Regions from separate parts of the Clostridium acetobutylicum ATCC 824 genome, predicted to be linked through region 2. Evidence: riboswitches for the same ligand, from Rfam matches in the RefSeq annotation. Region 2 holds a riboswitch; the other holds the start of a gene.
What was found. A riboswitch is a leader RNA that binds a small molecule or an ion and turns the genes downstream of it on or off. The one in region 2 is predicted to bind FMN.
Positions count from the first base shown of each region.

Region 1: another riboswitch for FMN. It lies ahead of CA_RS14615 (ECF transporter S component); the one in region 2 lies ahead of ribD (bifunctional diaminohydroxyphosphoribosylaminopyrimidine deaminase/5-amino-6-(5-phosphoribosylamino)uracil reductase RibD).

Region 1 is NC_003030.1:2,969,307-2,976,409, forward strand. It holds gene CA_RS14595 (HDIG domain-containing protein) at 1-80, shown strand, start outside; gene tsaE (tRNA (adenosine(37)-N6)-threonylcarbamoyltransferase complex ATPase subunit type 1 TsaE) at 169-627, shown strand; gene tsaB (tRNA (adenosine(37)-N6)-threonylcarbamoyltransferase complex dimerization subunit type 1 TsaB) at 624-1,337, shown strand; gene rimI (ribosomal protein S18-alanine N-acetyltransferase) at 1,330-1,770, shown strand; gene CA_RS14615 (ECF transporter S component) at 1,790-2,419, opposite strand; FMN riboswitch at 2,500-2,616, opposite strand; gene CA_RS14620 (Tex family protein) at 2,670-4,826, opposite strand; gene CA_RS14625 (M28 family metallopeptidase) at 4,977-6,326, shown strand; gene galT (galactose-1-phosphate uridylyltransferase) at 6,369-7,103, opposite strand, start outside.
Region 2 is NC_003030.1:678,540-685,642, reverse strand. It holds gene ribE (6,7-dimethyl-8-ribityllumazine synthase) at 1-55, opposite strand, end outside; gene CA_RS03230 (bifunctional 3,4-dihydroxy-2-butanone-4-phosphate synthase/GTP cyclohydrolase II) at 72-1,277, opposite strand; gene CA_RS03225 (riboflavin synthase) at 1,318-1,959, opposite strand; gene ribD (bifunctional diaminohydroxyphosphoribosylaminopyrimidine deaminase/5-amino-6-(5-phosphoribosylamino)uracil reductase RibD) at 1,966-3,048, opposite strand; FMN riboswitch at 3,174-3,288, opposite strand; gene CA_RS03215 (biotin--[acetyl-CoA-carboxylase] ligase) at 3,392-4,204, shown strand; gene CA_RS03210 (DUF3793 family protein) at 4,212-4,832, opposite strand; gene CA_RS03205 (flavodoxin) at 4,851-5,279, opposite strand; gene CA_RS03200 (chemotaxis protein CheX) at 5,457-5,918, opposite strand; gene CA_RS03195 (response regulator) at 5,900-6,775, opposite strand; gene cbiE (precorrin-6y C5,15-methyltransferase (decarboxylating) subunit CbiE) at 6,881-7,103, opposite strand, start outside.

The DNA of each region.
Region 1 (7,103 bases), 1.7 Mb from region 2:
ATGGTTATATATGTGAAAAAGCTGTATTTCAATTAAATGGTGCTTTAAAAAAGATCAATATGAAACAATCTATAAAATAGGGCTTTAATTTTAAGCCCTATCTCTTTTATTTTTTGCACATTTGATATAAACTTAATAGGGATAAAATTCACAAAAAGAGGTGATCTTATGGAATTTATTGTGGATAGTGTTGATAAAACCTTTAGTATTGGAGAACAATTAGGTGCTTTAGCTATGCCCGGAGATATTGTTTGTATTAATGGAGATTTAGGTGCAGGTAAAACACATTTTACAAAAGGAATTGCAAAAGGACTTAATATTGAAGACTACATAACGAGTCCAACTTTTAACATAGTAAATGAATATACAGGAAGACTTAAATTACATCATTTTGATGTATACAGAGTAAATGATCCAGATGAAATTTACGCCATAGGCTTTGATGAATATATCTTCAGCGATGCTGTAAGTGTTATAGAGTGGTCCCATTATATTAGCAGCATAATACCAGATGAGCATATTGAAGTTAATATAAAAAAACTCCTAGATATGGGTCCGGATTATAGAAAAATCACTATAACTCATACTGGTAAAAGATATGATTATGTAAAGGAGATTAAGATATGAAACTTTTAGCAATTGATTCAGCTACACAAGCCGCCACTTGTGCGGTAATGGATGATGATAAACTTTTAGGGGAAATTACATTTAACTATAAAAAACAACATTCAGTAATACTTATGAGCATGATTGACGATATGTTAAATACAGTTAATTTAAAAGTGGAAGACCTAGACGGTTTTGTTGTGTCAAAGGGACCTGGTTCTTTTACAGGTCTTAGAATAGGAATGTCAATTGTTAAAGGCTTAAGTGAAGGTTCCAAAAAACCATTTGTAAGTGTATCCTCTCTTGATGCCTTAGCTTATAATATGGCATATACTCCTGGAATAATATGTCCGGTACTAGATGCTCTTAGAGACAATGTTTATACAGCCCTGTACACCTTTGAAGGAAATTCATTAAAAAGACTTACCGAATATGATGCTATTCACATTACGGAGCTTATTGAACTACTGAAAGGCTATGATTCACAAGTAACCTTTATAGGTGATGCTGTATACAAATTCAGAAACTTTTTTGATGAAAATGTTGAAAATGTGCAATTTGCTCCTGCACATCTTAATTTAGTGCGATCCTCAAGCTTATGTGAGCTTGGCATGGAACTATTAAAGTCAGGCGTTAAAGATGATTTAATAACCTCAGCTCCTATATACATAAGAAAATCTCAAGCAGAGAGAGAATATGAAAAAAGGACAGGAATGAGTATAGATGACTAACCTAACAGTGCATACCCTAGAAAAGGACGATATAGATTCAATCATTGAAATTGAAAACTTATGTTTTCCTACTCCTTGGACTAAAGAATCTATGGAAGGTGAATTAAGAAACAAGTTTGCAAAATATGTAGTAATAAAAAATAATAACCTTGTAGTTGGTTATGGTGGCTTATGGCTTATAATTGATGAGGGGCATATAACAAACATAGCTGTTCATCCTGAGTTTAGAGGAATGGGAATTGGAAACAAAATTCTTGAAGAACTTATAAAACTATGTGAAAAAAGAAATATACCTTCTATGACCTTAGAAGTTAGAATTTCAAATACAATAGCACAAAATCTGTATAAGAAATTTGGCTTTAAAGAAGCAGGAGTAAGAAAAAAATACTACGGTGACAATGATGAGGATGCACTTATAATGTGGAGAAATTAAAATAGCAGGCTTTTGCCTGCTATTTTAGCATACTCTCTACCTTATTATTGGAAGATAGTTCAGTTTCTCTATGAAGCATTGGAGAAACCCTTTTATACATAACCATAGTTAAGGCTGATATCATAACACCTTTAATTAGGTTAAAAGGCAAAATTGAATACACTACAAAACTATTTAAATCATTTATAGCTGGGTTTATTGCATGACCCATTTTTACAATCTCTTTTATTGGGAAATGAAGCAATGTTTCGTAAAGTGGTAAGAATATAAAATAATTCAACAAACTTGCAACCACTGACATTGCAACAACACCTGCACTAAGAGACATTACAGCATTGATTCTTGTCTTTTTATACTTGTACATTGTTCCAGAAACTAATACTAGTACACCTCCAACTATAAAGTTAGCTAATTCTCCTGTACCTGCAGTTTGTGTTCTTAAAAGATGTAAAGCATTTTTCACAAATTCTATTATAATTCCTGCTACAGGTCCCATAGCAAAGGCTCCTAAAAGTGCTGGAAGATCACTTATATCGATTTTTAAGAAACCTGGAAAAATCGGAAGTGGAACCTCGATAAACATAAGTATAAATCCTATTACTGATAAAAGTGAAATTTTGATTAAAGTACTGAGTTTTGAATTCTTCAACTTAAACCCTCCTAAAATCTTCAGAAGCATTAAAAAAGCCCCAACGAAAAACGTCAGGGCATACATATCAAAATAATGCTATATATCTTCTTTCATCCAGACTTTACTGTCGGCTCCGGAATCAAACCGGATCATACCTAAAAAGGCTCGCGGGCTATACCGCCGGTAGGGAATTTCACCCTGCCCTGAAGATCATTCTTTATTTTTTTATATTATATATCATAATTATAACAAGTTCAAGTCCTTTAGGCTATTTTTTCATTGTCAGAGATATCCTATTTCTTTTCTCATCGACTTCTAAAATTCTAACTTCCACTATATCTCCTACTTTTACAACATCTAGAGGATGCTTTACAAAGCTATCTGAGAGCTGACTTATATGAACAAGTCCATCTTGATGCACTCCAATATCTACAAAAGCTCCAAAATCAGCTACATTCCTTACTGTTCCCATAAGTGTCATACCTGACTTAAGCTGTTTTATATCCATAATACCTGTCTTTAATATTGGCTTTGGCATTTCTTCTCTAGGATCTCTTCCTGGTTTTTTTATAGAACTTATTATGTCTGTAAGTGTTGGAATTCCGATATCGAGACTTTCAGCTAAGCTTTCTATTCCAAGTAAACTTACCTTGCTGTCAATATCTTTAAGTTTGTTATTTGCTATATCTTCTTCCTCATACCCCAACTTCTTTAAAAGTTCCTTTGCTTTCTTATATGATTCAGGGTGAACTGAAGTGTTATCCAAAACTTCATCTCCATCCATTATTCTCAAAAATCCTGCACACTGCTCAAAAGCTTTTGGTCCTAATCTTTTTACCTTTAAAAGCTCTTTTCTGTTTTTAAACGCTCCGTTTTCTTCCCTGTAATCAACTATATTCTTTGCAATATTTGCATTTATACCTGATACATATGAAAGTAAAGACGGTGTTGCTATATTAAGATCTACTCCTACATTGTTAACGCAGTCTTCAACTACTCCTTTAAGTGATTCGTCCATCTTCTTAGGAGCCACATCATGCTGATATTGTCCAACACCTATAGATTTAGGATCAATCTTTACAAGTTCACTTAAAGGATCTTGGAGTCTTCTACCTATAGAAATTGCTCCTCTTAAGGAAACATTTATATCTGGGTACTCTTTAGCTGCAAGCTCTGAGGCTGAATAAACTGATGCTCCTGCTTCTGAAACTATTACATAATAAACGTCTATTCCTTTTTCCTCTTTTATTTCCTTTAAAAGTCTAGCAATAACTTCCTCTGATTCTCTACTTGCAGTTCCATTACCAAGAGATACAACTCCAACATTGTGTTTATAAATAAGTTCTTTTAAAGTCTTTATTGACCCTTCTACATCGTTTTGAGGTGCTGTTGCATAAACTGTAGCCGTATCTAAAAGTTTTCCTGTATCATCTAAAACAGCAATTTTACATCCTGTTCTAAACCCTGGATCATATCCAAGTACCGCTTTTCCTTTTATAGGTGGCTGCATTAAAAGAGCTTTTAAATTAGCCTTAAATATTTCAATAGCTGAATTTTCGCCTTTTTCAGTAAGCTCTGCTCTTATTTCCCTCTCTATAGAAGGATATATAAGTCTCTTTAAAGAATCCTTAACACTTTCTTCTATGTACTTATCAGTTATCTCATTTCCAGTAAGGCAGTTTAAAACAAGATAATTTATTATTTTTTCATCATCTGTAGCTATCTTTACGGATAAAATCTTTTCCTTTTCTCCTCTATTTATGGCAAGAACTCTATGTGGAGGTATTTTACTTACTGCTTCTTTAAAATCATAATACATTTCATATGGAGTTGGCTCCTCGCTGCTTCCCTGAGTTTCCAAAACACCATTTTTATAAGTATATTTTCTTATCCACTTTCTAAATTCAGCATTATCAGATATAACTTCACTTATTATATCTTCTGCACCTTTAAGTGCTTCTTCTATTGTATTAACACCTTTCTCTTCATTTATAAAAGAAGATGCAAATTCATTTATATCACCTTTAAATTTGCCTCCTAAAATTTCATCTGCAAGAGATTTTAATCCCTTCTCAAGTGCTATAGTCGCTCTTGTTCTCTTTTTAGGCTTATAAGGTCTATATAAATCCTCTACCTCTGTCATTGTTTCTGCTTTTAATACTTTTTCTTTTAGTTCATCTGTAAGCTTTCCCTGCTCTTCTATTGACTTTATTACTGTTTCTTTTCTATCATCAAGGTTTCTAAGATATATAAGGCTTTCATTTAATTCCCTTAGTGTAACATCACTTAATCCACCTGTTCTTTCCTTTCTATATCTTGCTATGAAAGGCACTGTTGCTCCTTCATCCAACATTTCTATTACATTCTTAACTTGATTTACATTTATTTTTAGCTTTTCGGCTAATCTAGTACTTATATCTTTCATAAATAATTTTACCTCCAAAAATGTTAACCCTTTAACGATTTTAATACCTTAATATTATAAAACAAAAACTTTTAGTATTTCAACTTTAAAGTAATATACTTCTTCTCCAACACATACAAATATATGAATGAATTTATAGGATGGAGATATATGAAAATTAAACTTATGCTAATACCTCTTATTTTATTTGCATCAATATTTAGTTTTACCTTTTATAAATATCACAGCATACATAAATTCAATGCCAATGCTGTAAAAAATAACATAGCTCTTTTATCCAGCAGCTACTATAAAGGCAGAATGGGCGGTACCCTAGAAAATGAAGAAGCGGCAAGGTATATACAATCTCAATTTAAAAATGAGAACCTTGAAAAATTCAATTCAAACCTTTATTACCAGGTGTTTAAAACGGCTTATCCTCAAAAGATTGATGGTGCCCCATACCTAAAAGTAATAAGTAGCACAAATGAGGTAGTAAAAACCTATACCTACGGTAAAGACTTTAAAGAGGATATGCTCAGCTTTAAGCAAAACCATGCTATCCTTTACAAAAACTTCAGTTTTGCTGAGAGCAAGTATTATATTAAGGTTCACTCTGGAAACAATGTATATGTCTTTTATTGTCCAGAAAACGATAACCTGTCTTTTAGAAGCTCTTTTGATGGAAACAGCCCTTATTCCATGTTTATAGTCACAACTGAAAATACTTTAAATGAGCTAAAAAATTATTTAAAAAACGGCTACATAGTTGACTGCTTCATTCCATATCAAAATAGCTCTGCCAACCTTAAAAATATAATAGGCTGCATTAAGGGAAAAAGCTCCAAGAACCCTGTAGTTATATCTGCACATTTTGATCATGTTGGAGAAGATTTAAATGGAGAAATATATCATGGTGCACTAGACAATGCTTCTGGTGTAAGCTTTATCCTTGAGATGAGTAAATTTTTAAAATCCTTGGGCACCCCTGATAGAGATATAATATTTGCTGCCTTTAATGGAGAAGAATTTGGGCTTAAAGGATCAGAAGCCTTTGTAAATAAATACTTATCCTCTCTTAAGGGAGCAAGTGTATTCAATTTTGACATGATTGGTGCACAAAAATCAATTCCTCTATGCCTTATGGGGGCAAAAAAAGATTCTGCCAATACTCCTTTAATAAAAGAAACAGCAGATATATGCTCAAAAGACCATGTATACTTTAACTATTTATTTGAAAATGCTAGCGATCATTCTCCTTTTAGAGATAATAAAATATCGGCTCTTACCTTCTGTGATGATGATAATTTTAGAATTCATACACCTTCTGATACTATTTCATACATTTCGACTTCTTCTATAGACAGATGTTTTGAGGTGGCCTCAAAGGAAATAGTTGGAAAAGCATATGCATCAAACATATTTATAATGTACACTAATCAAATAATTTTATTTTCTTTGTGCGGTTTTACTTTATCATCCTTGATTATAATTGTACTTGCTATAAAAAAGGCAAAGTAAAACTAAACTTATGCATGTAAACTTAATACATGCATAAGTTCATTATAACTGGATATTTCTAAAAATTTCAGCTGCAACCTCAGGGTCAACTGTGTTTATCATTATTCCAGTACCAATCTCAAATCCTCCCATTGGATTTAATCTAGGTATAATGTCCACATAAAAATGATAGAACTCATTTTCTTCCTTTAAAAAATGGAAACACATATTATAACTGCAATTATAACTTATATTATTTAATTTCTTTAATATTAATGTTATTATTTCCCCTAATTCCATCATTTCTAATTCATCAAGACCAAAATTGCTTTGGTGCTTATTTTTCATTATGGTAACTTTGTACTGATAAGTTGAATCATACGGACAAAAAGCAGTGAAATATTTACCCATATGAATAATTCTCTTTTTATATTGAACTTCTTTTTTTAGTCTGCTGCAATAAAAGCATTCCTTATTCTCTTCGTAGTACTTTTTAGTACCTTTTATTTCCCTAGATATTTCATCAGGAACTATATTTATTCCAACAATTTGAGAGTGTGGGTGTTTAAGTGATGCACCAGAGTCTTTACCACAATTCTTGAATATCTGAACATACTTTATATCTTCATTTTCATAAAGTTTATATACTGTATTTTTATATGCTTTTATAATTTCTCGCATTTGTTCTTTGGTAAACTCATACATATTATCACTATGATTTTTACCTTCTATTACCACATAATGATTCCCAAATACTTCATTATTATCCATGCTTTTTTCTTTAACAATAGGATATTT
Region 2 (7,103 bases):
CTACAATTCCAAATTTTAAATTTTTGCTTATAAGTTTGCCTTCATATATTTTCATTACAATCTACTCTCCTTTAAATTTCAATTAAGTGACCCATTTTTTGCTTTTTAGTTCTTAGATAAAATTCATTTTCTTTAACATGTTCTGTATTAATAGGAACTCTGCTTACAACATCAATTCCATATTTATTTAATTCGTTTATTTTTTCAGGATTATTTGTCATTAATTTAACTTTTTTAACACCTAAATCTTTAAGCATTTCGGCAGCCGCCCAATATTCTCTTAAATCAGCTTCAAATCCTAATTTCAAATTTGCTTCAACTGTATCAAGACCCTTTTCTTGGAGCATATATGCCTTTAACTTATTCAAAAGTCCTATATCTCTTCCCTCTTGATCCATATAAAGAACAACTCCTGCCCCCTGCTTTTCTATTGCACTAAGTGCATATGAAAGCTGATTTCCACAATCACATCTTAGAGATCCAAATACATCTCCCGTAAGGCATTTAGAATGAACTCTTACAAGCACCTCTTCTTCAGCTTTAAGCTCTCCCTTAACTATAGCTAGATTTTCCTTATTATCAATCAGGCTTTTATATCCAACTATTTTGAACTCACCATATTTTGTTGGAAGCTTGGCCTCTGCTTCTCTTTTTATAAGTGCCTCATTCTTTTTTCTATATTCAATCAATTTTTCAACAGTTATTATTTTAATATCATTTTTTCTTGAGAACTCCATAAGCTTTGGTAGTCTTGCCATAGTGCCATCTTCATTCATAATTTCACAGCATACTCCAACTGAAGGATAGAAACCTGCAAGTCTTACTAAATCAACGGTAGCCTCTGTATGTCCATTTCTATCCAATACTCCATTTTTTTTAGCTCTTAGAGGAAATGTGTGTCCTGGTTTTACAAAATCTTCTTCCTTGGCATCTTTATCAGAAAGTTTCTTTATAGTTTCAGCTCTTTCATATGCTGAAATTCCTGTTCTAGTCCTTGCAGCATCTACAGAAACCCCAAAATCCGTACCGAAATACTCTGTATTTTTTTCTACCATGGTGTTTATTCCAAGCCTTTCCATGCTATCTGAATCCATAGGCGTACATATGAGTCCTCTGGCATACCTTGCCATATAATTTATAGTTTCTCCTGTTATCGTTGCTCCTGCTGCCACCAAATCTCCTTCGTTTTCTCTATCTTCATCGTCTACAACAATAACCATCTTTCCTTGTCTTATATCAAGAATTGCTTCTTCTACAGTATTAAATTTGAAATTCATAAAAACTCCTCCTCTTATTACAGAATACACTTAACTAATATTACATAAATCCATTTTCCTTTAATAAACCTTCAGTTATACACGAACCTTTTGTACTATTCTGGATATTCACAAAATTTCGAATATTTTTTGATAATACATCACACTCTATGTTTACACTATAACCTTTACTCCTTTGTGTTAAAGTTGTTTTTTCCTGGGTATGAGGAATAAGATAAAATTTAAAATAATCTTCTTGTACTTCTCCTAAAGTTAAACTAACTCCATCTATAGCTACAGAACCTTTATAAACAAGATTGCTTGTAATTTCTCTATTAGTCTTTATTTTATATTCAATTGCTATCGCATCTTTTTTTATACTCTCTATAGTTCCCAACCCATCTATATGTCCTGTTACTATATGTCCACCAAATCTATCTCCTAATGCCAAAGCTCTTTCTAAATTAACTTTACTTCCTGAAATCAATTTTTTTAAATTAGTTACCCTATATGTTTCTGGCATAACATCAAATTCTCCATTTTCACAAGATACAATTGTAAGGCATACTCCGTTTACTGCTATGCTATCTCCAAGCTTGATATTTTCCATTACCTTTGAAGCTTTTATAGCAATCCTTATTGAATTATCATATTTCTTTATAGTTTTAATTTCTCCTATTTCCTCTATAATACCGGTAAACAAAACAAATCATCCCCTATTTAGGTATCCTGACACTAAGATATCCTCTCCAATTTTTTCAGAATCCATATCATATATCTTTATTGAATCCTTAAGCTTTTCTATCCCCTTACCTCCAACTGCACCCTTAGCTTTTTCTCCTCCTACTATCATTGGCGCTATAAAGCACATTATCTTATCTATATTTTCTTCCTTTATAAAAGAGAAATTCAATTCGCTTCCACCTTCGAGTAAAACACTATCTATACCTATCTTACCTAATTCATCTAGTAGATAATCTAAGTTAACACGACCATTTTTATTAGGTGTTTTTATAATTGAAACTCCCATATTTATAAGCTCATTTTCCTTATTTTTATCTGCATATTCAGTAGTTGCAATAATAATCTTTCTCTCCTGTAATGTATTAAAAATTCTTAAATCCTTTGGAACCCTAAGCTTTGAGTCCACAATAATAGCTATAGGACTTCTTACATTTTCACCTTCTATTCTAGTTGTGAGAAGAGGATTATCATTAATAGCCGTACCTACTCCCACCATTATGCTCATATATTTGCTTCTTAAATGATGAACATATTTTCTTGATGTTTGTCCGCTTATCCATCTTGATTCTCCTGAAACAGTGCATATTTTTCCATCTAGGGTTGATGCCATTTTCATAGTTATAAATGGCCTTTTAGTTGTTATATACTTTATAAAAACTTCATTTAACTTTTCTGATTCCTTTTTCATAACGCCTGTAATAACTTCTATTCCATTTTCCTTTAGTATTTTTATCCCCTTTGTACTTACTAAAGGATTTGGGTCTTCCATGGCAATTATCACTCTTTTTATTCCCGCTTTAACTACCGCAAGTGCACAAGGCGGAGTTTTACCATAATGAGAACATGGTTCTAACGTAACATATAGTTCCGAGCCCTCTGCATCTTTTCCAGCCATATTTAAAGCATTTACCTCAGCATGATTTCCTCCAAATTTCTCATGATAACCTTCACCAACTATTTTATTGTCCTTAACTATAACTGCTCCAACCATAGGATTTGGATTTACATATCCACTCCCCTTTTCTGCAATTTCTAAAGCTCTTTTCATAAAAGCCTCATTCAATTTAAACACTTCCTTGAATTTAATAAACTTGCAAGCAAATAAAAAAATCTCCAAAGAAAGGTAATCCTTCGGAGATTTATAATCAACAAAACCTGCGTACTGCAGTTACGCTATTTCTTCTTTCATCCAGACTTTAACTGTCGGCCCCGGAGTTTAACCGGATCTGCCAAATGGCTTGCGGGCTTTACCGCCGATTGGGAATTTCACCCATCCCTGAAGAACATCCTATTAAATTACCATTAGTATACTACTTAATATTTTCCATGTCAACACTCCATAAATATGCTATAATTCATAATATATATTATACTTATCTGGAGGCTAAATAATGGAAAGAGGGAATTTTTCTTTAAATATAAATAAAATAAATTCACTATTAACCACGAAATATATCGGAAGAAATTTAATACTTTTAGATTCTATAGATTCAACAAATTTAGAAGCCAAGCGTCTTATAATGAGAGCTGTAGCTGAAGGAAGTCTTATAATTTCTGAAGAGCAAACCCTTGGAAAATGTAGATTTTCAGATAGAACCTGGAGTTCACCTAAATATAAGGGCTTATGGATGTCACTAATTTTAAAACCTAACGTAAAAAAAACACTTTTTCCTCTAATAACACAGTTAGCAGCAGCCTCTCTTACTAACTCTTTTAATAAAATGAACATCAATTGTCTAATAAAGTGGCCTAACGATATCCTTCTAAATAATAAAAAACTAGTAGGTATTCTAGCTGAGGTTTCTGAAGACATCAATAACACTTCAAATATAATTTTAGGAATTGGAATAAACGTAAATCAAGATTACAATGATTTTTCGCCAGAGATATCAAAAAAAGCTACTTCTTTAAGAATAGAATTAAATGAACCAATCTCAAGAGAAACCATACTATCTAACATATTAAATGACTTCGAAATAATCTATGAAAACTTTTTAGAGACTCAAGATCCCAATAGCTTTTTAGACATATGCAAAAAAAATTCAGCGCTTATAGGAAAGGAAATTGCTATTACAAAAAAAGACCACACTGAAGCTGCTAAAGTAATAGACATAAGCAGAAAAGGTGAATTAGTAGTTACCTTTAATGACGGTCATACTGAAAATTTAATATCTGGTGAAGTAACTCTTAATAAATTCTACTAAAATTTATTTAATTATTAAGTGATAGTATTTTTGCAACCTTACTTATATCAATATTGTCACTTAATAATCTTATTGCCTTACTGCGTGATTCATCATATTCCTTAAAAATTTTCATTGCCCTGTCCTTATTTTTATACACCTTCCAGTAGCCACAGTATAAACACTTTCTTCCATTGCAATTTATAAACTCTTCTACATCTTCAACTGGTATCCCTAAAAATATTCCTAGTTCGTGAGGACAATTTGTTTCTTTATACCTCTTCTTTAAAACTCCAAGAAACTCCTCTAAATCCATATCTTCTTTATATCCAAATTTATTTAAAAAGCCTATATTAGTTTTATGATAAAGAGTACTTTTAAGTAACGCTTTATCATAAAACAAAAGTGTTAAGCAATCCTTATCTTTTTTAATTTCAAAAACATCTACATTTATATTTCTTAAATATTCTTCCCCATATATATTCCATAAATCATACATCCCCTTGTACCTGTTTGAAACAGTAATTATAGAAGATGGTTTTCGTTTAGATATAACTGGAGATATTGAGTATGTTATAAGCTTTATCATATATACTTTACCAGTAACACCCTCGATAAAATCTGTAAATTTATATAAACATTTTTCCATCCTCTATCTCTCCCTTTTCTAGCTATTTATAAGAGCCTTACCAAACTCTCTGCATTGATCTTCTGTTTCTCCCTCTGGTGCATCTTGTACGATTAAACCTTCACCTATAAGATCTGCTCCATATCCCTCCATACGTTCTACCCAATCACGCATAAATTGGCCATCTCCCCAACCGTATGAACCAAATAGAGCTACTTTTTTCCCTTTCACCTCTTTGGATATATTCTCAACAAATGGTTCCATTTCTTCTTCTTCTAATACCTCATCACCCATTGCAGGCGACCCAAGCACAATAACATCCGCATTTTTAACTTTATCTACATCTGCATCACTTACATTGATTAATTGAACATCTGCTCCAGCTGATTTTGCTCCTTCACTTATCAAATTAGCCATTGCCTCAGTATTTCCAGTTCCTGAGCAATAAATTATGTTTATTTTCACCATAAAACTCCTCCTACATATTTAATTTTATTTGTTGATATTGATTTTCATTATCAAGTATATATTATAATTTTTTCCCTCTATTGTCAATGCTTTTAGTAAAATAGCGAAAAAAAATACACATTTGTGATAAATTTAAAATTTCTAATCACAAATGTGCTCTAATTATGTATATAAATTCTACATAACATTTAATGAAACATTTATCTCAAATGGCATATCATCCACAAACATCTCAATACATAGAACTTTTCCATAATTCGCGCTGGCAGTAAACTCACCATACATTAGCGCAGGAGTTGATATATCTATATTTACACTGTCCTCTTCAAAATTAGTAGCTGCATTGGCTGTTAACATATTTGTAAGCTCTGAAACCGCACTCTGAGCCATTTCGTCGAGTTCATTTACAGGCATCCCCATCATCATTGTAGATGCTATTTTTTTTGCAGCATCTATTGTTGTTGAATACATTACATTTCCTTTGATATCTCCCACAATGCCTATTATAATCATAACACCTGAACTCTCAATGGAGTTTCCCTTAAGCTTAACCTTTCCTCTTTTAATATTGGTTAAACCAAGTTGTGGCATTACATTCATAAATGATTTTAAAAAAGGATTTATATATTTGACATCCATTCTACTGCCCCCTTATTGAATCCAATATTGACACTTATCTCCCCAGCTGTAACATTAACTGTGAAAAAGTTCATTGTATCAAGACTGTTTCTAGATATATTAATAGAGTCTCCATAAATTGTAGTAGGTGGTGCTATTCTCATCCCAAATATTTTATTCTCTCTATTTATCATTGAACATGCATTTCCACCAACTATATTTGCAAACTCTGCTACCACGTTTAATATTTCTTGCAAATCCTTTGCTGGTCTGTTTAATACCGACTCTACAAATTTATCGGCAGTTTCATAGGATATATTTAGAATTAATCTACCACAATACTTTCCTATAATGCCCATAACTATAGATATACCCTTTTCTACATGCTCAACTGTATGTTCATCTTTTTCAACAAAGTTAGGAACTTCTTTTATAAATTTATTAAAAGCGTACGAAAATGCCTGCTTAAATATATCAAAATATCTATCCTTAAGTTCTGAATACAAATCATCATCTGATGATATTCTATTTATTGCAAGCACCAATTCTTCTTCATCAATTGGTTTTTGTATATATGCGCTTATATTATTTTTTTTAGCCTTCGCTAGAATCTCATCATCCATCATTGAGCTTATAGCTATAACCCTTATTTCTGGATTTATTTGATGTATTATCTTGGTGCATTCAAGTCCATCAGTATCTGCTAAAACCATATCCATAGTTACTAAATTAGGATTTAATTCCGTTACAGCTTTTTTAACCTCATTAAGATTACTTGCACTTCCTACCACCTCAAATCCATTTCTTTGAAGCATATCTGTCAAAATTGAAACAGAAAAAGGTGAATCATCTACAACTACTATTCTTGGATTTTTCATACTAAATTTCCTCCTATTACTATCGTAATATTTAATTTAGTTACAATATTCATTGCCCTTAAATTACATCTTATATATTAAAATACTATTGTCTTCAATAGCATCTTAATGCTTTTCTACAACTACTACGCATAATTCATTAAATACCATACTTAATATAGTATCTACACTTCCTATTCTTATTTTCTCATCTTCATAGGATAAATTTTCTCCAACATATACCTTTGCTTCTATACTATTCTGCTTTAACTCTTTGCAAATATAATTTGGTGAATTTTGCTTATCTGTAAGCCAAACAGTAACTTCATTTTCCCTTATAATTTTAATA